DNA from 3 places in the Gordonia terrae genome. Region 2 is predicted to be linked to each of the others. Evidence: riboswitches for the same ligand, from Rfam matches in the RefSeq annotation. Region 2 holds a riboswitch; each other region holds the start of a gene.
What was found. Region 2 has a riboswitch for thiamine pyrophosphate ahead of thiD (bifunctional hydroxymethylpyrimidine kinase/phosphomethylpyrimidine kinase). Riboswitches for the same ligand answer to the same signal wherever they lie in the genome.
Positions count from the first base shown of each region.

Region 1: it holds a riboswitch for thiamine pyrophosphate, as region 2 does, so the genes downstream of both, BCM27_RS19980 (TenA family protein) here and thiD (bifunctional hydroxymethylpyrimidine kinase/phosphomethylpyrimidine kinase) in region 2, are expected to answer to the same signal.
Region 3: it holds a riboswitch for thiamine pyrophosphate, as region 2 does, so the genes downstream of both, thiO (glycine oxidase ThiO) here and thiD (bifunctional hydroxymethylpyrimidine kinase/phosphomethylpyrimidine kinase) in region 2, are expected to answer to the same signal.

Region 1 covers NZ_CP016594.1:4,490,443-4,500,811, forward strand. Annotated here, with positions in the region: gene BCM27_RS19945 (NADPH:quinone oxidoreductase family protein) at 1-788, opposite strand, end outside; gene BCM27_RS19950 (class I SAM-dependent methyltransferase) at 839-1,564, shown strand; gene BCM27_RS19955 (SDR family NAD(P)-dependent oxidoreductase) at 1,606-2,364, opposite strand; gene BCM27_RS19960 (alpha/beta hydrolase) at 2,361-3,314, opposite strand; gene BCM27_RS19965 (flavin-containing monooxygenase) at 3,311-4,687, opposite strand; gene BCM27_RS19970 (TetR/AcrR family transcriptional regulator) at 4,882-5,490, shown strand; gene BCM27_RS19975 (LLM class F420-dependent oxidoreductase) at 5,604-6,461, shown strand; TPP riboswitch at 6,491-6,586, shown strand; gene BCM27_RS19980 (TenA family protein) at 6,574-7,284, shown strand; gene BCM27_RS19985 (ABC transporter substrate-binding protein) at 7,269-8,306, shown strand; gene BCM27_RS19990 (ABC transporter permease) at 8,281-9,072, shown strand; gene BCM27_RS19995 (ABC transporter ATP-binding protein) at 9,069-9,890, shown strand; gene BCM27_RS20000 (prenyltransferase/squalene oxidase repeat-containing protein) at 9,910-10,369, opposite strand, start outside.
Region 2 covers NZ_CP016594.1:695,868-706,236, reverse strand. Annotated here, with positions in the region: gene BCM27_RS03290 ((2,3-dihydroxybenzoyl)adenylate synthase) at 60-1,718, shown strand; gene BCM27_RS03285 (GNAT family N-acetyltransferase) at 1,732-2,079, opposite strand; TPP riboswitch at 2,289-2,403, shown strand; gene thiD (bifunctional hydroxymethylpyrimidine kinase/phosphomethylpyrimidine kinase) at 2,481-3,398, shown strand; gene BCM27_RS03275 (ABC transporter family substrate-binding protein) at 3,420-5,072, opposite strand; gene BCM27_RS03270 (dipeptide ABC transporter ATP-binding protein) at 5,069-7,219, opposite strand; gene BCM27_RS03265 (ABC transporter permease) at 7,216-8,241, opposite strand; gene BCM27_RS03260 (ABC transporter permease) at 8,243-9,226, opposite strand; gene BCM27_RS03255 (SHOCT domain-containing protein) at 9,242-9,631, opposite strand; gene BCM27_RS03250 (LLM class flavin-dependent oxidoreductase) at 9,823-10,369, shown strand, end outside.
Region 3 covers NZ_CP016594.1:5,124,821-5,135,189, forward strand. Annotated here, with positions in the region: gene BCM27_RS22700 (nuclear transport factor 2 family protein) at 1-65, shown strand, start outside; gene BCM27_RS22705 (phosphoribosyltransferase) at 75-740, shown strand; gene BCM27_RS22710 (helix-turn-helix transcriptional regulator) at 823-3,432, opposite strand; gene BCM27_RS22715 (ABC transporter permease) at 3,561-4,307, opposite strand; gene BCM27_RS22720 (ABC transporter ATP-binding protein) at 4,304-5,242, opposite strand; gene thiG (thiazole synthase) at 5,252-6,109, opposite strand; gene thiS (sulfur carrier protein ThiS) at 6,102-6,302, opposite strand; gene thiO (glycine oxidase ThiO) at 6,299-7,363, opposite strand; TPP riboswitch at 7,358-7,468, opposite strand; gene thiE (thiamine phosphate synthase) at 7,516-8,241, shown strand; gene BCM27_RS22745 (hypothetical protein) at 8,565-8,948, shown strand; gene BCM27_RS22750 (NUDIX hydrolase) at 9,009-9,491, opposite strand; gene BCM27_RS22755 (hypothetical protein) at 9,843-10,369, shown strand, end outside.

The DNA of each region.
Region 1 (10,369 bases), 1.9 Mb from region 2:
TCGCCCCACGCGGCACCCACGACCGCGATGTTGCGGAACAGGACGCGGTTGAGTTTGACGGTCGGGATACCGCCCGCCGCGAAGCCGACCACCACGTACCGGCCGTCGGGCGCCACCTGGCGCAACGCCTCGTCGAACACCTCGCCGCCGGACGGATCGATCATCACGTCGACGCCCTTGGGGAAGATCTCCTTGAGCGCGGTCCCCCAGCCCTCTTCGAGCTGGACGATCTCGTCCGCCCCGGCACTGCGCAGCAGTTCTTCGGCGCCTTTGCGGTGGACGATCGCGACGACCTTTGCGCCGAGTGCCTTGGCGACCATGATCGACGCGGTGCCGACCCCACCGGCAGCACCGAGCACTCCCACGACCTCACCTTTCTGGAGGTGGGCGCGGGTCTTCAACGCGAACAGGGCCGTCTGATAGTTGATGCCCATCGCCGAGCCCTGTTCGAAGCTCAGCCCCTCCGGCAGCGGGAGCAGCTGTTCGGGTGCGGCCGCGACCTGTTCGGCGAAGCCCCCCACGATCGACGCGACGAGGACCTTGTCGCCGACCTTCACCGTCGATCCCTCGGGCGCCGAGCGCACCACCCCGGCCACCTCGGTTCCGGGCGTGAACGGAGTGGGGACGCGGAGCTGATACTTGCCCTGGCTCATCAGGACATCGGGGAAACACACCCCGCATGACTTCACATCGACGAGGACCTGACCGTCGGCGGGTACAGGGTCCGGGACGTCTTTCAGTTCGAGTCCGGAGGGGCCTGTCTCTGCATTGAGTACCTGAGCTTTCATACGGCTCACCCTACGCGGCGGCGCTCACAGACCCGATAGGATCTGGTGCCATGTCACACCCCACGGCCCAGCTGCCGAGCGCACCGTCCCCCGAACGCCTCCGAGTCGCCGAGGAGGCCCCCGGCTTCATGCCGCTCGACGAGGCGCAGACACTGTTCGAGATCGCCGGAGATTATCTGTCGCAACCGGATTCGACGAAGGTCGGCGTCGAGATCGGTACGTACTGCGGCAAGTCGACGGTGTTCCTCGGTTCCGCGGGCGAGGCGCACGACGCCGTCATCGTGACCGTCGATCACCATCGCGGTTCCGAGGAGCACCAGCCCGGGTGGGAGTACCACGACGAATCGCTCGTCGACGCGCACACCGGCACGCTGGACACCTCGGCACGCTTCCGCCGCACCATGTTCGACGCCGGGCTCGACCAGACCGTGGTGGGGGTGCTGGCACCGTCGACGGTCGCGGCGAAGGTCTGGGGCAAGCCGGCCGACTTCGTGTTCATCGACGGCGGCCACAGCATGGAGGCCGCACAGAACGACCTCGACGGATGGGCGCCATGGGTTCGCATCGGCGGCGCCCTGCTCATCCACGACGTCTTCCCCGACCCGGCCGACGGCGGGCGGCCGCCGTACGAGATCTACTGCCAGGCACTGGAAACCGGACAGTTCACCGAGGTCAGGGTCGAGGGATCGCTGCGCGTCCTGCGTCGCGATTCGGGTGACGTCGGTGCGCCCTTCGAGACGCCCTCCGCAAGCTCCGGGCTCCTCAGGGAGCAGTAAAAGCACCCGCGAGCTCCGAGAGGAGCGGGGCCCGGCGGCGGCTACGAGTCGCCGGCGAGCGCCCGCACCTTGCCCAGCACGTCGGGATAGCGCTTCAGGTGCGCACCACCGTTGACGTCGAACGCGGCGCCGGTGATCCATCGCGTCTTGTCGGAGGCGAGAAATGCGATGGCGTCGGCGATCTCGGACGTCTCACCGCTGCGGCCCAGCGGGGTGTTGTCGAGATAGTCCTCGGTGAGTCCCGGGACGAAACCGATCCCCTCGGTCAGCGGGGTCATCACCAGTCCCGGTGACACCGCGTTGACCCGGACCCCACGCTCGGCGAGTTCGAGGGCGGCGACCTCGACGAGCATCAGCACACCGGCTTTCGAGGCGCAGTACGCGCCCATCCCCGCACCGGGTTGCCGACCGTTGAGCGAGGCGATGCAGGTGATCGACCCACCGTCGACGATCCGTCGGCCGGCGTGTTTGACCACCAGGAACGTTCCGGTGAGACAGACGTCGACGGTGTGGCGCCACGCACTCAATTCGAGGTCGGTGAGCGGTCCGGGGTCGGAGAGGCCGGCACAGTTCACCGCGGTGTCGAACTCGCCCGCATCCTCGAAAACGGCTGCGACCGAGTCCTCGTCGGTGACGTCCAGCCGGACCGCGCGCACCGCATCGCCTCGTTCGGCGGCGACCGCCTCGGCGCGCACGAGGTCGACGTCGGCGACGACCACCTCTGAACCGGCGTCGACCAACGCATCGACGGTGGCGAGGCCGATACCCGAGGCGCCGCCGACGACGATCGCCCGACTCATCGGGCCCCGGCCTCGACGGGGTGGCCCTTGGTGACCAGATGCCGTGTCAGGAAACCGATCTCGTGCTTGACGCAGGGTTCGAACCAGTCGTTCCCGGCGAACACGTCGAAGTGGTCGCACGGGTAGTGCCGCACCTCGGCGCGTGCCTTGAAGGCCGTCTTCGACGCGGCGTATGGCGGTGCGACGGAGTCGAAGTCGGCGATCTGGAACAGCACCGGAGCGGAGACCCGATGCGCATACTTGTCCGCGCGGAAGCCCCCGATCTCCAGGCCGACCGAGGCGTCGACCTCGTTGCGCCAGGACGGGCCGGCAATCGCCTGGTAGCTCTCCTGATAACCGGGCGCCGTCAGCGCGGCGCCGGTGTCGCCGGGTTGCCCCACGACTCGCATCATCCTCGGGGCACGTCCGAGGCGTCGCGACACCGCACTGGCCACCGCGGTCGCGGTCGACTTCGCGATCGCCGCCCCGCCGTTCTGCGCGTAGGCGACCCGGCCGGCGGCCGGCCCGTTCACGAAGGGGATGACGGAGATGACCGCGGCAACGTCATCGCGGTCCGCGGCCACGGTCAGTGCATGGCCACCGGACTGCGAGACACCCCACAGGATGATCCGACCGGGATCGACGCCCGGCTGTTTCTTCGCGGCCACGATCGCGGCACGGTAGTCATCGGCCTGACGTTCCAACGAGATCTGTTGCCGTGGTTCTCCTCCCGACAACCCGAAGCCGCGATAGTCGAACGCCAGCACCGCCAGGCCCGCCTCGGCGAAGCGCTGGGCGTAGGGGCCCAGACCGGAGTCCTTGGTCCCGGCGAAGCCATGGGCCATCACGACGACGGGCCGTGTGCCGTCGACCTCGAAGGGCGACTCGGCCGCGCCCGGGAAGAACCAGGCGTCGCACTCGGCGTCCGACGAGGAGAAGCGCACGGTGGTCGCACCGTCCGGTGTGTTCATGCCGAGGCTCCCTTCGAGACCAGTTCGGAAGCGACGCCGGCCCATTCGGTCGGCCCCTGCTGTTCGGCCCGGCGGATACCCGCCGGGATCTCCTTGGTCCGCATGTTGTGTTCGTACAGATAGTGATCGAGCTGCTGGGTGTGCCGCGGCCGATCGAGCATGTGGCCGGTGTAGTACTGCATGTCGGCCTCGATCGTCTGCCGCATCTCCGGCACCGACGGGAGCCGGTAGTGCCCCGTGGCGTAGGCCCCGATCAGACGGGCCTGACATTCCACGAACGGGAACAGCGTCGGGACCGCCTGCGCGAAACCGGCGAAGACGAGGTCGTCGATCCCCGGATAGAACATCCGCTTGTACAGATCGATGCGATTGTCCGGGGCGCTGATGAAGTCGGGATCGAAGAACGGGAAGGTGATGTTGTATCCCGTTGCGTAGATGATGATGTCGAAATCGTCGGAGGTGCCGTCGTCGAAGTGGACCGTCGAGCCGTCGAATCGGTTGATGTTGGGCTTGGGGATGACATCACCGGAGCCGAGCCGGAGCGGCAGCTCGACCGACTGGGTCGGATGCGCTTCGAAGAACTTGTGATTGGGCGTCGGTAGTCCGTAGTCCTCGGGACGCCCTGCCGTCACCGGTTGCATGACCTGGACGAACTTCCGCTGCCACGACGTGGGCAGGTACGGCGTCGACCGGTAGTACTTGTCGGCCGGCTTGCCGCCGAAGTACTTCGGGACGATCCATGCACCCGACCGCGTGGACAGGGTCAGCTTGTTGTCCAGTGCCTTCGACGACAGCTCGACGGCGATGTCGGCCGCGCTGTTGCCGAGTCCGACCACCAGGATGCGCTTGCCCATGAAGTCGTGCGGGGTGCGCGGGTCGATGTAGTGATGGGCGTGCATCTCGATGCCGTCGAACTCGCCCGGGAAGTCCGGCCACCGGGGGTCCCAGTGGTGCCCGTTGGCGACGACGAGCAGATCGAACCGGCGTCGCTCGCCCTGCTGGGTCTGCAGTTCCCAGCCGCCGCCGTCGAGTCGGGTCGCGTGTTCGATGCCGTTGGTGAACTCGATCGACGAGTAGAGGTCGAAGGCCTCCGCGTACGAGTCGAGATAGGCCTTCACCTGGGTGTGGTGCGGGAAGTCCGGGTACTCGTCGGGCATCGGGAAGTCCCGGAACGACAGTTGGTGCTTGGAGGTGTCGATGTGCAACGAGCGGTATGCGCTGCTGTGGCCGTTCGGATTGCCGAACGCCCAGTTCCCGCCGACCCGGTCGGAACTCTCGAAGCATGTGTACGGAACGCCGTAATCGGTGAGCATCTTGCCTGCGGTCAGACCGCTGATGCCGGCCCCGATGATCGCGGTGGTTGGTAAAGGCACACTGCCCCCTCGTCGGACACGTCGTTGGTTCGGTCGTATGGGTCTCGGTCATGCGTGTAGACACATTCTGGTTTGTGTCTACACGATGCGACGTATCGTGTACACAGAATCCGCGAACTGTCTACGACGCCGTCGTCCGTTCGCCGGAACCGCCGACGAGTACGCAGCAATGCGCGCAGACCGTGACCGCAGGAGTGTCCGTGACCGAAGCCCCGACCACCACGGTCCAGGACCGCCTACTCGATGCGACGGAGAAGCTGCTCGCCGACAAGGGGATTCGCGCGACGACGATGCAGCAGGTGGCCGAGACGGCCGGGGTCTCGCGCGCGTGGCTCTATCGGCACTATCCCGACAAACCGTCCATGATCGGTGCCACCATCGTGCGCCTCACCGAGTCCTTCTGGCGGGACGCACGCGCCGAACTCGACGGGATCGACGACTTCGCGGGCCGGCTCACTGCCGGTGTGCGGATCGGCCGCGGCGCGTACGACGACCCCGGAACCCTGCTCATGCGGCTGCGCACCGACGAACCGACCGAGTTCGCCGAATGCGCCGGCGTGGGCGTCGTCAAGCTCGTCCCCGACCTCGCCGCGTTCTGGTTCCCGTTCGTCGAGCACGCCGCGCACCGGGGCGAGATCCATCCGGGTCATGACCTGCGCGAGGTGTCCGAATGGGTTGCCCGCGTGCTGATCAGCCTGGGTACGTCGCCGGGTGAGACCGTCGACATCGACGACGCATCCCAGGTCCGACGACACCTCGAGGTCTTCATCCTCCCCGGGTTCCGCACCGATCCACGCCACTGACCGCGTCCGAGCCCCGGTCCTCCTCTGGTCTGAGTGACGCCGATCACCTAGACTGGTGTCCAGTCAACCGTCCGGCCGCCCCGGGCGGCCGAACGACGCCGTCGGAGGGCACCATGGATTTCGGGATAGTGCAGTTCACCAGTGATCGCGGATTGAAGCCGCACGTCCTCGCCCCACTCATCGAGGACGCGGGATTCGCTTCCTACTACGTTCCCGAACACGGGCACATCCCCACCAGGCGCGACGCGGCGCACCCGCGCACCGGTGACGAGACCCTGCCCGACGAGCGGTACATGCGCACGCTCGACCCGTGGACATCGCTGGCCGCCGCCGCCGCGGTCACCGAACGCATCCGTCTGGCCACGGCGGTCGCCCTTCCGGTGCAATCGGATCCGATCACGCTGGCCAAGACCATCGCGACCCTCGATCACCTCTCGAACGGACGGGTGACCCTCGGCGTCGGATTCGGCTGGAATCTCGACGAACTCGCGGACCACAACGTGCCGCCGAAGCGCCGGCGCACCATGCTGCGCGAGTACCTCGAGGCGATGTCGACGCTGTGGTCGGAGGAAGAAGCCGAATACGACGGCGAATTCGTGCAATTCGGTCCCAGCTGGGCGTGGCCCAAGTCGACCCAGGCGCACATCCCGGTCCAGGTGGGTGCGGCGGGCAACGAGAAGAACTTCAAGTGGATCGCGCGCAGCGCGGACGGCTGGATCACCACCCCGGGCGAGGAGGACATCGAGGGTTCGGTGTCGCTGCTCAAGCAGATCTGGGCCGACGCGGGCCGCACCGGCGATCCCGAGATCGTCGTCCTCGACTTCCGACCGGTTCCCGAGAAACTCGAGAAGTGGCGCGAGATCGGTGTCACGACAGTGCTGTACGGCCTGCCCGACGACTCGGTGGAGCGCGCGACCGGGTATCTCGTGAAACTCGCGGGAAAGTTGGGTATCGCTCCGGCAGTCGTGTAGAGGCCCGAATCCCTCTGCTAGCCTGGTTGCGTTCTGACACGGGGTGCTCCGCGACTGCGGGGCTGAGATGAGACCCGAGAACCTGTCCAGGTAATGCTGACGAAGGGATGTCATGTCTTTGCATGCGCACACGCCGGATCCCGGCCGCTTCACCGACCACCTGTGGGAACAGACGACAGCTCTGCGAGCGTCGATCGACGATCTCGAATTCCTGCACCGCCTCGGAGACGGCACGCTGCCCCTCGAGGTGTTCCGCACCTACCTGGAGCAGGACTCGCTGTACCTGGCCGGGTACTCGAAAGCGCTCGCGATCCTGGCGTCGAAGTCGCCCGATCCGCAGACCGCGGCGTTCTGGGCGGACTCGTCGTCGACGGCGGCCACCGTCGAGGTCGCCCTGCACGGCGACCTGCTCGGGGGCGGCCAGTTGCCGCCGCGGCAGGGTGAGCCCGAGCCGTCGACCGCGTGCCTGGCCTATGTGTCCTACCTGATCGCCACCGCAGCGACCGAGTCGTACGCGGTCGGCGCCGCCGCGGCGCTGCCCTGCTTCTGGATCTACGCCGACGTCGGCCGTGGACTGGCGGCGAGCGCCGCCGAGGTCCTCGCCGCCGACCCGAAGCACCCGTATGCCCAGTGGGTGACCACCTACGACGCCCCGGAGTTCCAGGAATCCGCCGCCCGGGCAAGGGAACTGGTGGATGCGGCCGCGGCGTCGGCCGGCGCGCCGGAACAGGCTGCGATGTCCGCGGCGTTCACCATCGCCACCCGGTATGAGCTCATGTTCTGGGACACCGCGCTGAACCCCTACGCATGGCCCGCCGCATGACCGGCCGCGTGCGCCGCGTCCTGGCCTGCCTCGTTGCCACCGTCGCGGTGTTGTCGACGGCCACCGCGTGCGGGTCGGACACCGCCTCCGACAACACCATCCGGTTCGCGCTCGACTGGACCCCGAACACCAATCACACGGGCCTTTTCGTGGCGCAACAGCGCGGATACTTCGCCGAGTCCGGCCTGGACGTCGAGATCCTGCCCTACAACAACACCTCCGTCGACACCGTCGTGGACGCGGGGAACGCCGAATTCGGGATCAGCACCCACAGTTCGTCCACCTTCTCTCGGGCATCGGGCGCGCACACGATCTCCGTGCTGGCACCACTGCAGCGGTGGGCGACAGGTATCGGTGTCCGCGCCGACCGCGACGACATCACGAGCCCGAAGGACCTCGACGGCAAGACCTATGCCGGGTTCGGTGACCCCGGTGAGGTGGAGACACTCAAGCGGGTGATCCGAAACGACGGCGGCACAGGTGAATTCACCTCGGTCACCCTCGGCACCTCCGCATACGAGGCCGTCTATTCCGGGAAGGCGGACTTCACCGTCTCGTATCTCGCCTGGGAGGGCATCGAGGCCGAGCACCACGGAACGCCGATGAGGTATTTCCACTATACGGACTTCGGTTTCCCGGAGGCCTACGCGATCGTCGTCGACGCCAACGAGGACTGGCTGAACGAGAACCCGGAGCGTGCGGCGACGTTCGTACGGGCACTGCAACGCGGCTACCAGGCTGCGGCCGATGACCCGGATGCCGCCGCCCGCGACCTCATCGCCGCCAATCCGGGCGCGTTCAACGATGAGAAGCTGGTCGTCGAGAGCCAGCGGATGCTTGCCGCCCAGTACATGAAAGACGCGAACGGCCGGGTGGGCGGGCAGACGCTCGAGCAGTGGGCCGGGAACTCCGGGTTCCTCTACCGCAGTGGGCTTCTCACGGGTCCGGACGGGTCCGCGCTCACGACCGAGCCGGACTGGTCGACCTACTTCACCAATGATTACCTCGACGCGTCTCGCTAGCACCGGCCTCCGGCGGGCCGCGCCCGCGATCGTGGCGGTGGTGGTACTCGTCGCGGCCTGGCAGGTCTATGTCGACCTCAGCGGGGTCCGACCGCAACTGCTGCCGTCGCCGTCCCGGGTCGCGGCACAGGGGTGGGCGCATCGGGACGAGATCGGGGTGCACGCCGGGGCGACGCTTCAGGTCACCCTGATCGGCTTCGCGGTGTCACTGGTCCTGGCATGGGTACTGGCGATCATCGTCGACTTCTCCCCCACCCTGCGGCGAGCCTTCGTGCCCCTGTTCGTCGCGTCGCAGACATTGCCGATCATCGCGATCGCCCCGCTGATGATCATCTGGTTCGGCTTCGGCGTGCTCCCGAAGGTCCTCGTCATCGCCCTTGTCACCTTCTTCCCGATGGCGATCGGGTTGATCGAGGGGTTCGCGGCCGCCGATCGCGAGGCCGGCGCACTCCTGCGGAGCATGGGCGCCACCCGCCGGCAGATCTTCCGCTACGTGCGCCTGCCGTCCGCGCTCCCCCGGTTCTTCACGGCGCTGCGGATCGGCATCACCTACGCGGTGGTGGGTGCCGTGTTCGCCGAGTACGTCGGCGCCAGCCAGGGGCTCGGCATCTACATGAGCCTCCAGAAGAACTCGTTCCGCACCGACCTCGTGCTCGCGGCCGTGCTGGTGACGGCCGTCATCAGCGTCGGGCTGTATCTGCTGACATTCGCAATCGAACGCGTCGTCGTGCCGTGGGCTCGCGCCGAGAAGACCGAGCCCTCATGACCGACGACGCTCGCCGGCTCGTCGTGGACCGGCTGACGAAATCCTTCCCCCGGAGCGGCCGCGAGCAACCTCCGCGTCACGTGCTCGACGCGGTCTCGTTCACGGCGGAGCCCGGCGAGTTCGTCTCCGTCATCGGACCGAGTGGCTGCGGCAAGAGCACCATCTTCAGCATGCTCGCCGGGCTCGACGTACCCGACTCCGGCAGCGTCACCGTCGGCGGCGACGCCGCGATCGCCGGACACTGCGCGTACATGCCGCAGAAGGATCTGCTGTTCCCCTGGCGCACGATCCTCGACAACACGATCCTCGGCCTGCAGGTACAGGGTGTGCCGGCAGCCGATGCCCGTCGCCGGGCGGCGGAGCTCTTCCCCACCTTCGGGTTGTCCGGGTTCGAGGACGCGCGCCCGTCTCAGCTGTCCGGGGGGATGCGACAGCGGGCCGCCCTGCTCCGCACGGTCGTGCAGAACCGCGATCTGCTGCTGCTCGACGAACCGTTCGGCGCCCTGGACTCGTTGACCCGGACGGAGATGCAGTCGTGGCTGCAGTCGGTCTGGCAACGCTACCGGTGGACGGTGCTGATGATCACCCACGACATCCGTGAGGCCATCTACCTCTCGGACCGGGTCATCGCGTTGTCCGCCCGACCGGCGACCGTCGTCCGCCAAGCGCGCGTCGAGCTCCCGCGGCCGCGGGAACTCGCGGTCCTCACCTCACCGGAATTCGTTGCGCTCGAGAAGGATCTGCGAGCAGTGCTGCACGACGAGGCCCGGCGCGCCCTTGCCGAGCAGAGCGACTCGGGCTCGACGCTCGCGGAATGACCGCCCGCCGGGTCACCGGTCAGGGTGTCGGTGCGACCAGACGCTGACGGACATCCCGGAAGATCCCGTTCGCGACGCTCGTCCGGCTCACCGCGTCGGCCGCGAGGACGACGGCGGCCGAAGTCCAGCAACTCTTCTCGACCGGCCAGCGCTTGCCGTCGGCGAACACCAGCCCGGTCCAATACGATCCGTCTGGATCACGGAGGTGTTGGATCGAGGCGATGAGCTCGATGGCGTCGGCGGTGTCGCCGAGCGAGTCCAGAGCAAGGGCCAGCTCACAGGTCTCGGCACCGGTCACCCAGGGCCGATGGTCCACGCATCGGACACCCTTGCCGGGGACGACGAACTGTTCCCAGCGGCGAGCGATCAGTTCCTGACCTTCGCGACCCCGCACTGCTCCGCCGAGGATCGGATAGTACCAGTCCATCGAATGCTCGGACGGCGGGGTGAAGATCTGCCACTCCTCGCGCCCGACATCG
Region 2 (10,369 bases):
CCCACCGTCCCGCATCGACCGGTAAGGTTACCCTATCCTGGCTGTGTTTGAATGAACTCATGCCGACGCACCTCGACCACGTGACCGATCTGCTCGACGGTTTCTCCCCCCACACCGATGCACAGGCCCAGCGATACCGGGACGCGGGTGTGTTCCTCGGCCGCCCGCTGTTCGCGGCCCTCGACGTCGCGGCCGAGCGCTCCCCCGATGCGCCGGCGGTGACCGACGCCTCCGCCGACGGTCCGCGAACGCTCACCTACGCCGAGTTCCGCGCCGCCACCCTGCGCCGGGCCGCCGGTTTCGTCGACGCCGGTCTGCGGCCCGCCCAACGGGTCGTCCTGCAGCTCAACAACTCCCTCGACTTCGCCGTGACCCTGTTCGGCCTCCTACGCGCGGGTGTCGTGCCGGTGATGACACTGCCGGCGCATCGGATCACCGAGATCGCCCATCTCGCGACCGGCTCGGGGGCGGTCGCCTACATCGGTGAGGACGACCGCCGGGGGTTCGACTTCCGCGACCTCGCGGCCGAACTGCAGTCGCGGGTGCCCGACGTCGCGCAGGTCTTCATCTCCGGCGATCCCGGCCGGTTCGCGGCGCTGCCCGACGCCGACCCCGCCGCGACCGCGCTCCCCGACGGCCCCGACCCCGGCCTGCCTGCGCTGTTCCTGGTCTCGGGGGGAACCACCGGCCTGCCGAAACTGATCGCCCGCACCCACGACGACTATGACCTCAACGCGCGACTGTCGGCGGGCATCGCCGGCCTAACCGCCGACGACACCTACCTCGTCGCGCTGCCCGCAGCACACAACTTCCCGTTGAGCTGCCCGGGCATCCTCGGCGTGGTCGGCGTCGGCGGGCACATCGTCTTCGCCGACAACCCCAGCCCGGACAACACCTTCGACCTGATCGAGCGACACCGCATCACGGTGACCTCGCTCGTCCCCGCCCTCGCGCAACTCTGGTGCGCGGCGACCGAGTGGGAACCCGCCGACATCAGCTCGCTGCGCCTGCTGCAGGTCGGCGGCGCCAAGTTGGCCCAGCCCGACGCCGTCGCCCTCGACGCCGCACTCGGCCCCGTCGCGCAGCAGGTGTTCGGGATGGCCGAGGGTCTGATCTGCTACACCCGTCTCGATGAACCGCGCGAGCTTGTTCACCAGGTGCAGGGTTCGCCGATGTCGGAGCTCGACGAGGTGCGCGTGGTCGACGAGGACGGCGACGACGTCCCCGATGGCACGGAAGGTGAACTCCTGGTGCGTGGGCCGTACACGATCCGCGGTTACTACCGGGCCGCAGCCCACAACGAGAAGTCCTTCACGCCGGACGGTTTCTATCGCTCCGGCGACAAGGTGACGAGGCTGCCGTCGGGCCACCTCGCGGTGACCGGCCGCATCAAGGACACCATCGTCCGAGCCGGCGAGAACGTCGCTGCCGACGACGTCGAGGAGAACCTCCTCGCCCACGACTCGGTCCGACAGGTGGCGGTGGTCGGCCTACCCGACGACGCACTCGGGGAGAAGATCTGCGCCGCCGTGGTGCTCTCGCATGAGCACCCCCCGGCCCAGCCGCTGGAGCTCGCGACCATCCGCACGTTCCTCGCCGAGCGCGGACTCGCCTCGTTCAAACTGCCCGACGCGGTGCGGATCGTGACCACCCTCCCGGTGACCGCGGTCGGCAAGATCGACAAGAAGGTGCTGCGCGAGACCCTGCTCGCCGACTGAGCCGGCGCACCCCTCACACCGGAGCGAGGGTGACGATCCCGGGATGGCTGTCGAGGTAGCGCTTGGTGAACGTGCACACCGGACGCAGCCGGGCGCCCTGTTCGCGGGTGTAGTGCACGACGGTGCGGGTGAGCCGGGTGGCGAGACCGTGTCCGCTGTACTCGTCGTAGAGCACGGTGTGCAGCACGGTGATGGTCGTCTGACCGTCGGCCGTCTCGGTCGTGTAGCCGAGAACGCCGACCAGATCGCCGGCCACCCAGAGTTCGAATCGGTCGCGGTCGGGGTTGTGTACCACCTGCGAGATCTGTTGCAGAATCGACTTCGCCGACTGTGGTGGTCGCTGACGATGCTTGCGGAGCACCCGACCCTCCTCACCTCGTGATCACGGACATCGGACCACCGGCGCGCGCCGCCCTGACTCGACATGACACCCGCCTGTGATCCGGGTCACACGGTACCTTACGGAACCGTAACTGCCGACCCCATGGCTCGTTTGTCGCATATCGATACGGTTCGCCGCACCCTGCCCGCCCGTCTCGTCGGGCGATGTAGGGTTGCGGACGCACGACAACTACACACCGCGGGGGCTCTCACGATGACCGAGGGCTGAGATGGCGACGGGCGGTCGCCGACCGCTCGAACCTGTCCGGGTAATGCCGGCGTAGGGAGTTGAGCCATGGGTACACCTGTATCCGCCACATACGACAGCAGCGCACCCGCCGATTCCGGATCCCTGTCCCTCGAGACGGTTGGCGAGAAGTGATGCGCACAGTCGACGCAGAACAACGCACAGTCGACGGACATCGACGCACGCTCGACGAGGGTTTCGTGGAACTCCCTGTTGCACAGCCCGGTTCTGCTCCCGTTCGGGTCCTGACCATCGCCGGATCGGATTCGGGCGGTGGTGCGGGAATCCAGGCCGACATGCGCACCTTCGCCCTGCTCGGGGTGCACGGGTGTGTCGCGGTGACTGCGGTGACCGTCCAGAACTCGCTGGGTGTCAGCGGTTTCGAAGAGATCTCCCCGCAGACCGTGGCGGCGCAGATCGACTCCGTCGCCGGTGACATCGGTGTCGCCGCGGCGAAGACCGGCATGCTCGCGTCGGCACCGATCATCGAGGCCATCGTCGAGCAGTGCGGCGCGAGCGGCATCGGCCGCGATGCATCCGTCCCGCTGGTGGTCGACCCGGTGTGCGCATCGATGCACGGAAACCAGCTGCTCGCCGACTCCGCGCTCGACACGTTGCGTCACAAGCTGTTCCCCCTCGCCACGGTCGTGACACCCAATCTGGACGAGGTCCGCTTGATCACCGGGATCGAGGTCACCGACGCCGATTCGCAGCGCGATGCCGCCAGGGCACTGCTCGATCTCGGGCCGCGGTGGGCCCTGGTCAAGGGCGGGCACCTGCGGACGTCGGATCGGTCCCCGGACCTGCTCTACGACGGTGACCAGTTCATCGAACTCAGTCATGAGCGGATCGACACCCCGCATGACCACGGCGCGGGCGACACCCTCGCCGCGGCGATCGCGAGCGCCCTCGCACACGGCTACCCGGTCCCCGAGGCGGTCGGCTTCGGAAAGGGTTGGGTCACGCGCTGCCTGGCCGCCGCCTATCCGCTGGGTGCCGGCCACGGCCCGGTCAATCCGTTGTGGCGACTGAGCGCGGGGCCCGCGGACTAGCCGACCGTCCGGTCGCTCCCGTCATTTCTCCCAGCCGATGTCCTCGATCGGGCCGATGTAGAACTGACCCGCCCCGTAGTTCGCCAGCCCTTCCTTCACCGCCACCATGGCGGGACCGTTGAACAGTGGCAGGTTCGAGAACTGCTGGAACGCCTCGTGTTCGACCCGGTTCCCGGCGGCTATCTGTGCTGTCGGGTCCCCGATCTGCGACATGGCCTCGATCTGCGCGTCCAGCTCGGGTGTCCCCGCGCCCGCGGGGTTGAACTGCGAGTCGCTGCACCAGACCTGACAGAAATAGGCCATCCCGAACGGATCGCTCGAGGAGAAGCCCATCATGAACAGGTCGAACTCCTTGTTCACCACGACCTTCGAGAAGTCCGATGACGGTCGTTGGGTCACGACGAGGTCGATGCCGACCTTGCCCAGGATCGCCTGCAGGGCGCGTGACAGGTTGGCGCTGGTGGTGTCGTCGCCGACATTCGGCAGTGTCAGTGACAGCCGCGCTCCGTCCTGGGTCCGGATGCCGTCGTCCCCGATGCGCCACCCCGCCTGGTCGAGCAGACCCGAGGCGCGATCCGGGTCGTAGGAGACCACACCGGCCAGGTTGTCCCGATAGCCGGGTTGGAACGGATACAGCGACAGCGATCCGGGAAGTTCCTCGGTGTAGTTGAGACCGGTGAACCGGATGCGCGCCAGTGTTTCTCGGTCGATCGCCGTCATCACCGCCTCGCGCACGGTCCGATCGGCGAGGATCGGGGCGTCCAGGTTGAGCGCGAGCAGGGCCTGCTGAGGCGAGGCAGCCGTCCGGATGTCGATGCCGTTCATGGTCAGCACGCGGGCACGGGCATCCTTCGCCGCCACTCCGGCGACGTCGATCTCACCGTTCTGGAAGGCGTTGAGTGCGGCCTGCGACTCGAGCTGCCGGAACACCCGCCGGTCGAGTTTGCCCGGCTTGCCCCACCATTTCGGATTGCGCTCGAACACAACCGTTCCCGCGTTCGGATCGTAGGACGCGATCGTGTACGGCCCGGCTCCCCATTCGGGGTGCGGGTTCGTGACGTATCCCTTGTTGTAGGTGTCCGGGGAAGTCGCCTTCGGATGAAGCACCAGATTGAACAGACCGTCCGGCCACGCATACACGCCGTCGAACCGCACGACCGCCTGCCGGTCGTCGATCCCCCGGGTGACCGAGCCGATCTGGCTGTACCCGTCGGTCGAACTCACGATGTATCGGTCGTCGATTCCCCTACTGGTCCGCCAGGTCTCGACGAAGGCCCGATAGTCGATGGGCGTCCCGTCGTTGAAGAACGCCCGCGGATTGATGGTGTAGGTGACCACGGTGTCGCCGTCGACGGTCTCGGTGCGGACATCGGTGAGGTAGTCGGGGTTGGGCGAATACTCGCCGTCCGGTGAGAAGTAGGCCAGATTCGGGTTGTACCACCGCCACAGCGCCAGGGTGTAGGCCGAAGCGTCGGCGTGGAAGGTGTTCCACTGGGCGGACACCTCGGTGATGGCGGTCGTGAGACTGCCCCCGTCGCGGAGGTTCTCGCGCGGCTGCGGATTCAGCGACGCGCCGTCGGTGGTCACCGCTGACGTGTCGAGCGCGGCACCGCATCCCGCGACGGACCCGACCGCGATCACCACCACCGACAGCAGGATCCAGAAGTGTCTCACGTCGATCCCCCCGGGCCGGGGTCGAGCTCCACGAAGTGGCAGGCCGCTCGGTGATCGGTGTGCGGATCCTGCTCGGTCGTCCGCAATCGGGGGACGACCGAGCGGCAGCGTTCGCGTCGCGCGTCGTCGAGGTCCCGGTGCAACGGGCAGCGGGCGGCGAAGCTGCACCCGACGATGTCCTCGGTGGGACTGGGTTGTTCGCCCCTCAGCACGATCGGCCGACGCTCGCGTTCGATTCGCGGGTCGGGGATCGGGACCGCCGACAGCAGGGCCCGTGTGTAGGGGTGCAACGGCCGGGTGAAGACGCGTTCGGTCGGCCCCTCTTCGGCGATCGCCCCGAGATACATCACCGCGATCCGGTCCGCTAGCTGGCGCACCACCGACAGGTCGTGCGCGACGACGAGGTAGGCGACGTCACCGTCGGACTGCAACCGCCGGATGAGGTTGACGATGTCGGCCTGCACGGAGACGTCCAGCGCGGACAGCGGTTCGTCGAGGATGATCAGTTCCGGATCGGTGGCCAGGGCCCGGGCGATGGCCAGTCGCTGTTTCTGCCCGCCCGAGAACGCGGCCGGGAACCGGTCGGCGTGGACGGGGTCGAGGCCCACCCGAAGCATGAGATCGGTGACGGCGCGCTCGGTCTCGGCCTTCGGGTGGCCGAGCGCTCGGAGTGGTTCGGCGACGATGTCGAAGGCGGTGAAGCGCGGATCGAGAGCGTCCGAGGGGTCTTGGAAGACGATCGACACCTTCTGGCGGAGCGCTCGTGCGGCACGCGAGCGGACCGATGCCGGGTCGACGCCGCCGATGCGGATCACGCCGGCCGGCTGGGCGAAGTTCATGATCTCGAGCAGGGTCGTGGACTTCCCGCTTCCCGATTCGCCGACGATCGCCAACGACTCACCGCGTCGTACATCGAAGGAGATGCCGTCGACCGCGCGGACCGAACCGACGCGGCGCCGAAGCAGGCCGCTGGTGAGCGGAAAGACCTTGACCATCCGTTCGACCTCGAGAACTGTTGCTGACGAACGATCTTCGTCGCCTCGAGGGGCCGGCGCACCGAACCCCGGCGTGTCGAACACCGGTCCGTCGAACACCGGGGTTCCGCCGAGCCGCCCGTCCGCTCCGATCTCGTCGGCACGGATGCAGGCGGCGCTGTGCACGGGAGCCATGTCGTCCTCGACACCCTCGCCGCCCCCCACGAGTGGTCGCAGTTCCGGTTCGGCGCGCAGACAGTCGTCGACCGCGAGTGGACATCTCGGTGCGAACGGGCAGGCGTCGTCGAGATCGATGAGAGCCGGTGGCGCACCCGGGATCGGGGTGAGCGTGTCGGTTCGGCGGTCGACCCGCGGAACCGCGCCCAGCAGACCGATCGTGTACGGCATCCGCGGACGGACGAATATCGGTTCGACATCCGCGGTTTCGACCGCCCGACCGGCGTACATCACCACGACGTCGTCGGCGGTGCCGGCGACCACCCCCAGATCGTGGGTGATCAGCAGCATGGCGGCACCGGTCTCCCGCTGCGCGGTGCGCAGGACCTCGAGGATCTGCGCCTGGATCGTGACGTCGAGTGCGGTGGTCGGTTCGTCGGCGATGATCACGGCGGGATCGTTGGCGATGGCCATCGCGATCATCACCCGTTGCCTCATCCCGCCGGACAATTCGTGCGGAAAGGACCGGGCACGCCGCGCCGGATCCGGGATGCCCACGAGATCGAGCAACTCGACCGCTCGTGCCCACGCCTGCTTGCCGGAGAGCTGCCGGTGAGCGCGCAGGGCCTCGGAGATCTGGGCGCCGACGGTGAACACCGGCGTGAGCGATGACAGCGGGTCCTGGAACACCATGGCGATCTCCGAACCCCGGATCGCCGAGAAATCCCGATCCGGCAGGCCCACCAGTTCCCGGCCGCGCAGGGTCACCGAACCCGAGACCCGCGCGGCATCGGGCAGTAATCCGAGAACGGCCAACGCCGACACCGACTTTCCCGAACCCGATTCGCCCACGAGCGCCGTCGTCCGACCGGATCGGAGATCGAGGTCGAGGCCGCGGACCGCGTTCAGTGCGCCGGCCTCGGTGTCGAAGTCCACCCGCAGATCGCGGACCTCGATGACCGCCGGCTGCACGGCGGAGTCGACCGCGCCGATCATCGCCCGGCCTCATCGGTGGGACGGTGTCGACGGGTCGACGCCCGGGAGGTCGGGTCGAAGGCATCGCGCAACCCGTCGGCGATCAGCGCCATCGACACCGTCAGCAACGACAACACCCCTGCCGGAAACCAGAACAGCCACGGGGAGGCGGCCAGCGTTCCCGCCCCGGCCTGCAGCAACGACCCCAGGGTCACGTCGGGGATCTCGACGCCGAAACCGAGGAAGGACAGACCGGTCTCGGCCAAGACGGTGGCCACCACGCCGAGCGCGAAGTTGACGACGAGGAGCGAGGCGATGTTGGGCAGGATGTGTCGTCCGATGATCGTCACCGGCGACACCCCGAGATAGTGTGCGGCGGTGACGTAGTCGCGTTCGCGCACGGTCGTGGCGAGCGAATGGATGACCCGGGCCAGCATCATCCATCCGAACGCGATGAGCACGACGATCAACCAGCGCCAGTCGCCCCCGGTGCTGTTCGAGACCAGCGCGAGGATCAGGAACGTCGGCACGACGAGCAGCAGGTAGACCGCACCCAGGACGATCCGCTGCACCCATCCGCCGAAATACGCGGCCGACCCGCCCAGCACAGCTGCGATCGCGGTGGTCCCGATCGCCACCGACAGCGCGATCGTCAGCGACCGCCGGAGCCCGTGGACCACCTGGGCGTACAGGTCGTTGCCCGCGTCGTTCGTGCCGAACCAGTGCGCGCCTTCGGATCCCGAGAAGGTCGGCGGGAACCCGATCGCGAGGAAGTCGGTGTCGGTGTAGGAGTAAGCCGTGAGCAACCCGCCGAACAGTGCGAACAGCACCAACAACCCGAAGATGAACAGCCCGAGCATCGCGGAGCGGTTTCGCCGGTAGCGCGTCGCGATGATCTTCGTCCGCCCCGCCCGGCGCCGCGCCACCGGCACCGACGTGGCGTCGGATTCGGCCAGCAGGCCCCCGGCCTCGCCCATGATCGGCACGGTGGCGTCCTGGTGTCCCGAACTCCGACCGCGCGGTTCAGGAGGCAGCATCGTCATGTCAGTTCACCCGCACCCTCGGATCCAGATAGACGACTGCCAGGTCCGCCAGAATGGCGCCGACGGCCGTCGCGAGGGCACCGAAGGCGGCCACGGCCACGACGCCGTGGACGTCGTTGGTGTTGATCGATGTCACGAAGTAGCGTCCCATGCCCTCCCACCCGAAGATGGTCTCGGTGAGTACGGCACCGGTGAACACCGCCGGGATGGCGAAGGCGACACCGACCGCGACGGGGATGATGGCCGTGCGCAGGGCATGCCGACGGACGGCGGCGCCGCGGGTGAGCCCCTTGGCGCGCGCGGTCCGGACGTAATCGGCGTTCACGGTGTCGAGCACCAGGGATCGCTGCAGCAGGTGCAGGCCGGCGTACTGCACGATCACGAGCGTGATGGTCGGCAAGATGAGGTGCTGGAGGCGGTCGAAGAGCACCGGGAAGAAGCCGTCGATGTCGATGCTCGACGCGCCCGAGACGTAGACGACCGTGTGTCCGACACCCTGATTGAGTGAGATCGCGGCCAGCACGATCCCCAGGCCCACCACGGGGACCGGCAGGTTGATGGCCGCGATCGAGATGAACTGCCACACCCGGTCGGACACCTTGTACTGCCGGAGGGCGGTGTACACGCCCAGGGCGATTCCGGCGATCGTCGAGAGCACGGTGGCCGCTGCGAGGAGTTGCACGGACGAGACCAGCCGGAAACCGATCTCGGAGTTGACACTCTCACCGACGGGGGTGGAGCCCCAGTTCCAGTGGAGCAGAATCCCGGACAGCCAGTTCCACCATCTCTCCACGAGAGGTGTCTTGTCGTTCAGGTTGTAGGTCTCGAGCGAGGCGTCGACCACGCTCTCCGGCAACGGCGGTCGCCGGAGAGCGTAGTTCGACCGCGGATCGAGAAACCACGTCGCGAGAAAGTAGGTCAGATTGGTCGCGACGAACACCAGTGCGGCCCACGTGGCGATGCGCCTGCACAGGTATCCGATCACTCCCGCCCCCGGCGGTCAGGCAGCGCCGCTGAGAGCCTTGTTCTTCAGGTGTTCGTACTCCTGAGGCGTGATGGCTCCCGAATCGAGGAGCGACTTGGCCTCGGTGATCTGCTGGGTCGGCGAGGTACCGGCGACGGACTTGATGTACTCGTCGGAGGCCTGCTTCGCCTGGCTGTAGGCCTCACGCTGACGCTCGGCCATCCCCTTGCCCTTGGCCAGCAGGTACACGATGGCGGTGAGGTATGGGAAGACGATCAGGAAGATCACCCACGCCGCCTTCTGCCAGCCCGAGGCGGCCTTGTCCCGGAACAGGTCGCTGATGATGTGCCACAGGACGATCAAGTAGGCGACGAACGCGAAGATGACGATCGTGTACCAGATGAAGTCCCAGAATGAATCCCACATCGGAGTGTCTCCCTTGTCTAGAAGAATCGGAGTGTTCTCGCCGAGCACATGAACCGATATGAGCATTGCACAGCACCGGGCCGGACACCTTGACGAACTGGAAAGATGTCCGTGAAATCGTGTGGGAGGACAGTGCGGGCGCGACTCCTCCGACCACGCGCCCATTCGATCATCAACCCGCGAAGGGCGACATGAACTCTCACACCGCGGTCTCCGGCGTCGAACTCGGGCTCGACACGTTCGGGGACATCACCGCCGACGCCGACGGCACCCGGCGTTCCGGCGCCCAGACGCTCCGCGATCTGCTCGAGCAGGCCGTACTCGCCGACGAGGTGGGCGTCGACTTCCTCGGTGTCGGTGAGCATCACCGGGACGACTACGCGGTGTCGGCACCCGAGGTCGTGCTCGGCGCGATCGCGGCGCGCACCACCCGGATGCGCCTGGGTTCAGCGGTGACCGTGCTCAGCTCCGATGATCCGATCCGCGTCTTCCAGCGATTCGCGACGGTCGACGCCCTGTCGTCGGGACGAGCGGAGGTGATTCTCGGTCGCGGATCGTTCACCGAGTCGTTCCCGCTGTTCGGATTCGACCTCTCCGACTACGAGGAGTTGTTCAGCGACAAACTCGCCCTGTTCGCCGAACTGCGCACCGGCCGACCCGTGTCGTGGTCGGGTTCGACGCGCGGACCGCTGCAGGCGCAGGAGGTCTACCCCGAACTCGAGAACCCACCCCTGCCGA
Region 3 (10,369 bases), 1.3 Mb from region 2:
CGACCATCGGTCTCGCGGACCTGCCGAGCTTCGCACTGAAGGTCGGTCCCGCAGTGCGGGTCTGAGGCCGGACGATGGGCCCGCGCACCTTCGCCGACCGTCGCGAGGCGGGCCGCCTGCTGGGTGCGCGGGTCGTCACGGTGACGAACATCCTCGCGCCACCCGTTGTCCTCGGCCTCGCCCGCGGTGGGGTCCCCGTGGCGCGGGAGGTGGCCGACGCGATCGCAGGGACGGCGGGTGCCTGCGACCTGGATGTCCTGGTGGTCCGCAAGATCGGGGCGCCGGGTCACGAGGAGTTCGCGATGGGCGCGGTCACCGCTCGCCATCTGGTGGTCAACGACGACATGCCCCGTCACCTCGGGGTGTCCCGCGCCGAGTTCGAGGAGGCCGCCGACCGGCAACGCCGTCTTCTGCACGATCGCGAACGACGCTATCGCGGCGATCTCCCGGAAGCCGAACTCCTCGGCCGGACAGTCGTTCTCGTCGACGACGGACTCGCCACCGGATCGACCATGGCCGTGGCGGTCGACTCCGTCCGGGCCGTCGGGGCCGCCCGCGTGGTGGTGGCCGTACCGACCGCACCGTCGGATTCGGTTCACCGCCTACGGGACCGCGGTGTCGACGAGGTGATCGTTCTCGTGACGCCGGAACCGTTCCGCGCCGTCGGCCTGTCCTACAGAGATTTCGCCCAGGTGGACGACGACGAGGTGATCACCGCCCTCCGCCGGCCGGGCGACTGAGCCGCCGGCGCACCCCTGAAAACAACCCGTCAGGGCGACACCGCCGACATGCCGTCGACTGTCCGTTTCCTACGGGTGGTTGTCAGCGCGGCTGCGGCCGAGCGTCTTTGAGCAGGAGCTCGGCCAGTTCGGCGCGGTCGCCCACATCGAGCTTGGTGTACGCGCGGAACAGGTGCCCCTCGACGGTGCGGACCGACACGGTGAGCCGTTCGGCGATGTCCTTGTTGGACAGGCCCGCTGCCGCGAGGTTGGCGATCTCGCGCTCGCGGGAGGTCAGCGGCAACGGCTGCGCGGCCGAGATCAGCGCCGGTGTCCGCAGGCCTCCGCACGCCGACGCCAGCCGGTTCGCCACCGCGGCCGACGCCACGGTCGCCGACCGCTTGTCCGCCGCGTCGTGCAAAACGCTGGCCTGCGCCGACGCATCGGCGGCGGACAGACACACCCCGGCGTCCTCGAACGCCGCCGAACACAGATCGAGTTCGACCGCGTCGCCGTCACGCAGCGCCGCGGCGTGACGCGCGTACAGGTCCGACAGCGGACCGTCGACGCGCTCCGCAAGTTCGGCGAGCCGATCGGCGACGCCCCCGTCCCCGAAGCGTGCCGCGGTGTGCAATGCCTCGGCCTCCACCGCGAACTGACCCGCGGCGCGCGCGGACGCCGCCGCGGAATGGGCGAGTTCGACGGCGGGCGTGACGGTTCCGGCCGCGGCCGCCTGCCAGGCCGCCGCGATGGCGAGCATGGGCCCGAACACCGCCACGTGCGTGCCGGACTTCTCCCGAGCCTTGGCCAGCGCGGCGGCGGCACGGTCTGCCTGCCCCAGTGCGCTGAGGGCCTGCACCAGGAAGATGTGGGCGGGGAAGTTCCAGGACTCGGAGAACCGGCCGCTGTCGAGAATCGCGAGTGTCTGCTCCATCCGCCGGGTCACCGACGCACACGATCCGCGCGCGAGTTCGACTGCCGCGACCAGGATTCCCGACATCGCCCAGCCCAGGTACTGCGCGGTCTGAGCGGCGGACACGAAGCGTCCCGCCGCGACGTCCGCGTCGCCGAGCCGGCCGGTGAGGGTCAGCGCGAGGGTCTCGCCGAAGCCGGTGGGGAACCGGAGCAACCCGTCGACCTCGACCTCCCGTGAGTGCTCGGCCAGCGCCCGGACCTCCGCTCCCCGGCCGGCCACCGCGCGGGCGAGGCTGCCGCCGAACACCGCCCATTCGACCGCCCAGGGAAGCACCTTGGACTCGGCCAGGACGGAGTCGGACAGCGATATCGCCTCGTCGATCCGATTCTCGAAAAGCGCACATGCCGAGGCGATTCCGGTGACGATCGGCGTGAGTGCGGGGTGGGTGACGCGCTCGGTCAGCAGCTGCAGTATCTCGTCGGCCCGCTCGGCATCACCGAGCGCCCAGAATGTGTTGCCGATGATCGAGTTGCCCCACAGCACCAGCCGGCCCTCGTCGAGGTCATCCGGCGAGAATCGCGCCAGGATGTCCCGCGCCTCATCCGGATGCCCCTGCCACATGACCGCCCGCGCGAGCAGCTCGGCCTCCTCGAGTCCCCCGCCCTCGTCGAGTGCCGCGCGCGCAAAGCGTTCGCCGAGTGGTGTCTGCGCGAGATTCAGTGCGTCGCGGGCTGCTGTCCGCACCAGCGACAGATCGATCTCCACGTCGCTCTCGATCGCGAGGTCGGCGAGACGAATGCGTTCGGCCGGAGTGTTCGTGGGACGCGACCGCAGCGCCTCGACGAGTCGGCCGCGCAGCCGTCGCGACGAGACCAGACCCAGCCGGCGTCGGATGACCTCGCCGAACAGCGGGTGGTGGAACGCGACATCGAGGCGCCGCCCGTCGCGGGTGATGCGTACCAAGCCGGCGATCTCGGCCTCCTCGATGGCCTCTTCACCGGCGAGTTCGGCGAGGACGTCGATGTCGAGCGGCTCGCACAGGCTCAAGTACTTCAGCGCGCCCAGGACCGAACCGTCCAGTTGCTCGATCCGGCCCTCGAGCAGCGACGCGAGCTCCGAGGTGATGGCGGCACGCCCGCGGAGTTGCCACACACCGTTGACCTGCCGCAGGGTGTCGGCCTGCCGGGCGCCGTCGACGAGATGCCGGAGGAACAGTGCGTTCCCACCGGAGGCCTCCCACATGAGATTCGCGGAGTGCTCCTCGAGCTGGCCGCCGAGCACGGACTCGATGAGCTCGACACTCTGTTCTTTGGTGAACGGCGACAACGTGATCCGTGTGAGATGGTTGTCCTTCCACAGCGAGGTCACCGCATCCGGGACGGTCTCGCCGCTGCGCACGGTCGCCACGATGTGCACCGCACGGTCGATCGCGAGTTGATGCAGGAGCGTCGCCGACAGTTCGTCCAGGAGGTGGGCGTCGTCGACACCGATGACGACATCGCCGTCGGCGAGCAGTGATTCACGCGCTGCCGCAAGGTAGGTGACCGGATCGCTCGACGTCGCCGGGCCGACGAGATGAGCGAAGACGCCCAGCGGGATCGACCGCGCGGACTCGGTACCCGCGACCCATCGCACCCCCGTGGGCAACTCGGCGGTGACATGCCGCGCAAGGGTGGTCTTGCCGACGCCGGAGTCGCCCGTCAGGACCACGCCACAACCGGTCGTCTCACCCCTGAGTGCCGCCTGGATCGTGCGGAACTCCCGATCGCGCTCGACAAGCGGCCAATTCGTGGACATAACCGCGAATTTTAGTCTGCCGGTGCCTACAATGGGCCGCGCCGAAGCACCAATGTGGTCCAACCGGATGGCAGTGGCCAGCACTCAGCGAATCCCGGATTCGACATCAGCGGATCGAAGTACGCGAACTACGCATCCCGGGCGTTCGTGACCGCCACCGCCGCCGCCAGGAGCACGAAAGTGAACGCCGCGAAGTACAGCAACGATCCGTAGGCGTTCCAGTGGAAGGTGTCGCTGCCACCCGCGAGGAAGTTCCAGCCGTTGAGGAACGGCAGGAACGACACGATGTGCTCACCCACACGCGGGAGCACCGACACGATGCGCTCGAGGGCCAGCATCCAGACGAGCATGATCGCCACCGCGCCCGCCGAATGCCGCACGAGCGCCCCCACCGCGAGGCCGATCAGCGCGCACAGCATCGCGAAAGCCGGCGTGCCCCAGAGATGTCGGACGGTCTCGGACCCGGTCAGTGAGACCCCGACACCGGACAGCATCTGCGCGACCACCACCGCGACGACGCACAGGATCGCGACCACTGCGAACGAGAGTCCGCCGAACACCACCGCCTTCGCGATGAGGACCCGTGGGCGGCGCGGAATCGCGGCGAAGGTCGGGCGGATGGTGCCGAAACGATACTCGGTGGTGACACCCAGGATCGCCATGATCGCCAGAACCGCGACCCCGAACTGGTCGACGCCGATCAGGAAGTCGCCGGTGAGGGTGTCGGCCTCGCCGGGACTTCCGTACGAGGTTCCGGCGACGGCACCGAGCAGCACCGCAATGCCCAGACCCAGCACGACGACGACACCGAGGCACCAGTACGGCGACCGCGTGCTGGCGAGCTTGATCCGTTCGGCGTTGATCGCGGCGATCACCGGTTCACTCCCCCCTGATTGTCGGTGGCGGTGTAGTCGACAGCGTGGGCCGTCATCGACATGAACACCTCTTCCAGCGACGCCGACTCGGCGGAGAGCTCGTGCAACGTGATGCCCGCGGCGGCGGCGAGATCGCCGACGTGATCGGTCGTGGTGTCCGGTATGCGCATCACCGGACGCCCGCGATCATCCGGGTCTCCCGGTGCGGGGTTCAGCCCCGCCGCGGCGAGCGCGGCATGCAACTGCTCCAGCTGCGGGCCGCGCACCCGCACCGACTGCCGAGCCCGTCCGGTGAACTCACCCACCGAGCAGTCGGCGATCAGCCGCCCCCGCCCGATGACGACGAGATGATCTGCGGTGAGCGACATCTCGGTGAGCAGATGACTCGACACCAGCACCGTTCGACCCTCGGCGGCAAGCTTGCGCATGAATCCGCGGATCCACACGATCCCCTCCGGATCGAGGCCGTTGACCGGCTCGTCGAACAACAGCGTGTGCGGGTCGCCGATAAGGGCACCCGCCAGCCCGAGTCGCTGCGACATGCCGAGCGAGAAGCCGCCCGCGCGTTTCTTGGCCACCGAGGTGAGCCCGACCGTCTCGAGCACCTCGTCCACCCGGGCGACCGGGATCTGGTTGCTCGCCGCCAGCCATCGCAGATGGGAACGCGCACTGCGGTTCGGGTGCACCCACCGGGCGTCGAGCAGCGCGCCGACCTGACGCAGCGGATGGTCGAGGTCGCGGTAGCGCTGACCGTTGATCGTGGCCGTACCCGAGGTCGGGCGATCGAGACCGAGCATCATGCGCATCGTGGTCGACTTGCCCGCACCGTTGGGCCCCAGGAAGCCGGTCACCCGTCCTGGCCCGACTTCGAAGGTGAGGTCGTCGACCGCGCGTTGACCGCCGAAGTCCTTCGTCAGATTCGCTACCCGCAACACGCCTCGACCTTAGCCGTCGAACCCGGAGCGGCCCGGTCCGTCATTCGGACGGCCTGTCGCGGGCGACCGTCGGCTCTGCTCCCGGCCGGGCGAGGACGCGTGGGCCCAGAAGCGCTTGGGGATCCGGCCCGCCCGCGCGGCCAGCCGACCCGCGATCACCGCATGCCGCATCGCCGTCGCCATCTGTTCGGGGTTCTCCGCGCGGGTCACCGCGGTGGCCAGAAGCACTCCGTCGCAACCGAGTTCCATCGCCAGGGCCGCGTCGCTCGCGGTACCGATGCCGGCGTCGAGGATGACCGGCAGCGGGTCGTCGAAGCGGGTGCGGCAGTCGTCGACGATCATCTCGATGTTGTGCGGGTTGAGGATTCCGAGGCCGGTCCCGATGGGCGAACCGAGGGGCATCACCGCGGCCACGCCGAGATCGGCGAGTCGTGCGGCCAGGACCGGGTCGTCATTCGTGTAGGCCAGGACGACGAAGCCGTCCGCGACCAGGGCGGCCGCCGCGTCGACGAGCTCGATGGCGTCGGGCATCAGAGTGCGCTCGTCGGCGACCACCTCGAGCTTGACCCAGTCGGTCTCGAACGCCTCGCGCGCCAACTGCGCGGTCAGCACCGCCTCGGCGGTGGTGTGGCACCCCGCCGTGTTCGGCAGGACCGCGATGTCGAGCCTCCGCAGCAGCTCGAAGACCCCGGTGCCGGAGGCGGCGTCGACGCGGCGGACCGCGACGGTGGTGAGTTCGGTGCCCGACGCGACCAGTGCGCGTTCCAGGGTCGCGAGATTCGACGCCCCCCCGGTGCCGGTGATGAGCCGAGACGAGAACTCGCGGCCGCCGATCCGCAACGGGTCGTGTGTCAGATGGTCAGCCACCCTGCACCGCCGTGACGATCTCGACGACGGCGCCATCGGTCATGGTGTGCCGGTCCCAGCGGCCGCGCGGGACGACCGCGCCGTCCACCGCGACCGCGATCCCACGATCCGGCAACCCGAGTCCGGCGACCACATCGCGCACCGAGGCGTCGGCATCGATGTCCACTGTCTCGCCGTTCACCGTGATACTCATTCCTCGACTCCTTCCAGGATCGACAGGACCCGCTCCGCGGTACCGGGAGCGAGGACGATCCCATTGCGTCCGTGCCCGGTCGCCACGACCGTGCGGGCGTCCACGCGGGTGACGAGCGGCAACCCGTCGGCGGTGCACGGCCGCAGGCCGGCCGCCGCTTCGGTCAGCTCATACGTCCGCAGCCCGGGCATCACCTCGATCGCGTCGGCCAGCAGGTCGGCGACCCCACCGGCCTGCGGCGTCCGGTCGGCCATCCCCGCCGCCTCGTACTGGGTGGCCCCGACGACGACCCCGTCCTCGCGCGGGACCACGTACACGGCGCGGCCGTGCAGGCGAGCCCGGACGACGTGGTCGGGCGGGGGCACGGACCACCGCGTGCGACGAAGCCGCAGGATCTCCCCCTTGGCCGGGTGCAGGTCGACGTCCGGCCACAGTGCCGCGGTGCCGAGTCCGGCGGCGAGCAGGACCTGCGCGTCAGGGCCCAGGTCGTCGACATCGGACAGGGACTCGAGGCGAGCGGAGACGAGTTCCACGCCGGCACTGGTGGCCGCGGCGCGCAGAGCCTCGAGCAGTCGACGGTTGTCCACCGACCATTCCCCGATCGCGCGGTAGCCACCGACGAGTCGCGAACTCAGTGACGGTTCCAGTGTTCGGATGTCGCGGCCGGTCACCGGCTGCAGCGCGGCATCAGTGCCGGGCTGACCGGACCAGACGAAGTCGGCGAGGTGCCGCAGATACTCGATGTCGGTGGCCGAGGCCGCGACGAAGAGCGAGTCGGTGGCGGTGACGACGGCCGGATCGTCGAGTCGTTTCACGAGCGCAGGCCAGCGGCGGACCGACTCGACCGACAGGGCGAGCGATGCCTCCTCGCCGGGGATCCCCTCGCCGAGCGAACCGAGCATGCCGCCCGCGACCCACGAGGCGCGCTCCTCGGTGCCGGCGTCGAGTACGCGAACCCGCCACCCGGCGTCGGCCGCGGCGAGCGCGCACGTCAACCCGATGACGCCGCCGCCCACGACCGTGAGCGGGCGGTGCGCAGGCTTCTGCTGAGGGGAATTCACGCTGGAATCACCTTCCTTCGCCGGAATGACCCGGATCAGGTTCGACGGTCAGCGGATGGGTCCGCACTCTCAGCCCGGCCGATCCGGGCTCCCGTGTGTTCGTGCGGTCCACCCTACGCCCGGGCCTCGGGCGTCCGGTTAGCCTGGTCGGCGTGACGACCCCGAACCCCACCACGTCAGCGTCCGCGGACTCCGGCCGCGCGGCGGACCGTTGTCGTCGGCTCTCCGCGGCCCGCCTCTACCTGTGCACCGACGCCCGGCGCGAACGCGGCGACCTCCTCGACTTCGTCGATGCCGCGCTCGCGGGCGGCGTCGACATCGTGCAGCTCCGTGACAAGAACTCACCGGGCGAACGCGAGTTCGGGACCCTCGAGGCGGGGGAGGAACTCGAGATCCTCGCCGGGTTGCGGGCCGTCGCCGATGCGCACGGCGCATTGCTGGCGGTCAACGACCGCGCCGACATCGCGGCGCTCTCCGGCGCCGATGTCCTGCACGTGGGACAGGGCGACCTCGCGCCGTCGGCGGCCCGCCGGATCATCGGCCCGGGGGTGATCATCGGCGCCTCGACCCACGACCCCGAGCAAGCCGCCGCCGCGATCGCCGACGAGGACGTCGACTACTTCTGCGTCGGCCCGTGCTGGACCACGCCCACCAAACCCGGCCGCGCCGCCGCCGGCCTCGACCTCGTCTCCGCCACTTCGGAAATGCTTTCGAGGACACCACAATCGACGAAGCCGTGGTTCGCCATCGGCGGCATCGACGCCGGCCGCGTCGGCGAGGTGACCGCGCTCGGGGCCAGGCGGATCGTCGTCGTCCGAGCCATCACCGCGGCCGCGGACCCGGCCGCCGCGGCCCGCGACCTCGCCGGGATGCTGTAGCGGCTCACCGCCGGCCTCGGGCAAACACGTTTGCCCGGTCGATACCTCGGGTCTATGGTGGACCGATCATGTTGTGCATCACGAGCGTTCTCGTAACCCGCCGCAGCGGGGTCTGAATCTGACCGACCCCCCGCTGCGGGTCGGTTGCGCTCTCCAGTCGGTCATCCGTTCTTCGACCGAAATCGGTTAATGAGATGCACCCACTTCATCTGTCCCATCCATCCTGTTCGTGGCATGAGTGCGGCGACCGCCGCGGTGACGATCTGTTCACCGAGCGGTACGGACGTCCGCTTCCCCCTGGAATGCACGAGGAGGCGACCGGGATGACCTGGCAGGAATTCACCGACGAATACTCCCGCGGCGGCGCGATCCGGCTCGGATCATGGTCGGTCGTGTCGTGTCCGGGCGACCTGGTCGAGTGCCGGGCGACGCTCGCGATCGCCGACCGCATCAGGTCGTGCAGCGCGGTCGCCGCCGGTCCGGTCGGCGCGATGACCTCGATCCTCCACGACGTCGGCGCCCCGGTTCAGATCGTCCGCCTGCATCAGCGGGTGGTCGACGGCGTGGTCACGACGTTCCTGCTGTGCGAGAACGACGGCCGCCAGGCGTGGGCCGCCGGCGAGGGTGCGAGCGGCGACGAGGCCAACGTCCACGCCCTGATCGCCGGCGCGAACCGTTTGCTGGATGTCGCAACCCCTGCTCCCTGAGGAGCGCCCGGAGCTTGCGGAGGGCGCGTCACGAAGGGTGTGACGGGTAGGGAGCGGGACTCAGCTCTGGGGGTCGAGCATCGCGATGCGCTCGCGAAGCGTGGGCCAGGCGAGCCCGAACGCCGGGTGCAGCGGCAGCTGGTCGACGCGCTTCTCGTCGACCCACCGCAGCTCGGTGGATTCGAAGTTGGCGACCGTGCGGACCGGCGAATCGGTCTCGGCGATCACGGTCGTGTAGGTCCATCCGCCGGGTGACTCGTGGGTGACGACGGCCGCGACGACGCGCAGGTCGTCGCCGGTGATACCGGCTTCTTCCTCGGCTTCGCGAATCGCCGTGTCGACGGCGCCTTCGTGCGAGTCGCGCGCGCCGCCGGGCAGCGCCCATGTCCCGCCCTGGTGCGACCAGGCGGCGCGATGCTGGAGGAGCACACCGGTCGATCCCTCCGGCAACGGCGCCCGCAGCAGCAGACCTGCCGCGCCGTGGATACCCCAATATCGTGAACCGTCGGGATCGATCACCCAGCCGTCGCCGTCGCCGCGCACCACGCCTCCTCGCAACCCGATCGCGTCGACCGGGTGCCTCCACCGTAAGTGAGACGCGCGCCACCTGCCAGGGAGTCCGCGCAGCGCTTGCGGATCCCGGGTGGCGAACCCTGAGGCGACCCGGTTGCACGCACTGCGAGCCGAACGGTCGAGGTCGGCGACGCGGGGCCGGTCGAGCCCGAAGGAACCCCGCCCGATGGCATAGGGTGAAACACGCACGACCCGGTGAACGATGACCCAGATGACACAACACCTGGCGTTGATCGCCCGGTCACGCGAATCCGGAACGGGGAACCGGTGACCGTACGACCGCACCGGAGACGATCCAGCGTTCGAGAAGGGATCAGGTAGGTGACCGGCGACGCGTCCTCCGTGCGGACGGCGCTGACGCGTGGCGGTCGCACGATCCGACCGGCGCAATCCTCACCCCCGATCCGACAGGTGCTCGCCGACCGGCGCGAACTCGTCGCCACGGCCCGGGAACGCGCCCAGTCGCCCTTCCAGACCCTCCGGCACTTCGCGGTCACCACCCCCGGCAAACTCATCATCATCTGCGGCATCCTGGCGCTCGGCTGTCTGAGCACCGGGCTGTACGCGTCGACGGTTCTCGAGGACCGCACCCAGACCCTGCAGCGCCTCATCGATCGGACCGAACCGCTCGCCGAGGCCGCACAGGTCCTCTACAGCTCGCTGTCGATCGCCGACGCCTCCGCGAACGCCGCCTTCATCTCGGGCGGTCTCGAGACCCCCGAGTTGCGGCAGCGCTACTCCGACGCGCTCGCGACGGCATCGTCGTCGTTGATCCTGGCGACCGGTACGTCCAGCGAACCCGGTTCCGGCATGGCGTCGGACCGGGCGGAGCAAGCCGTCAGCGCCGA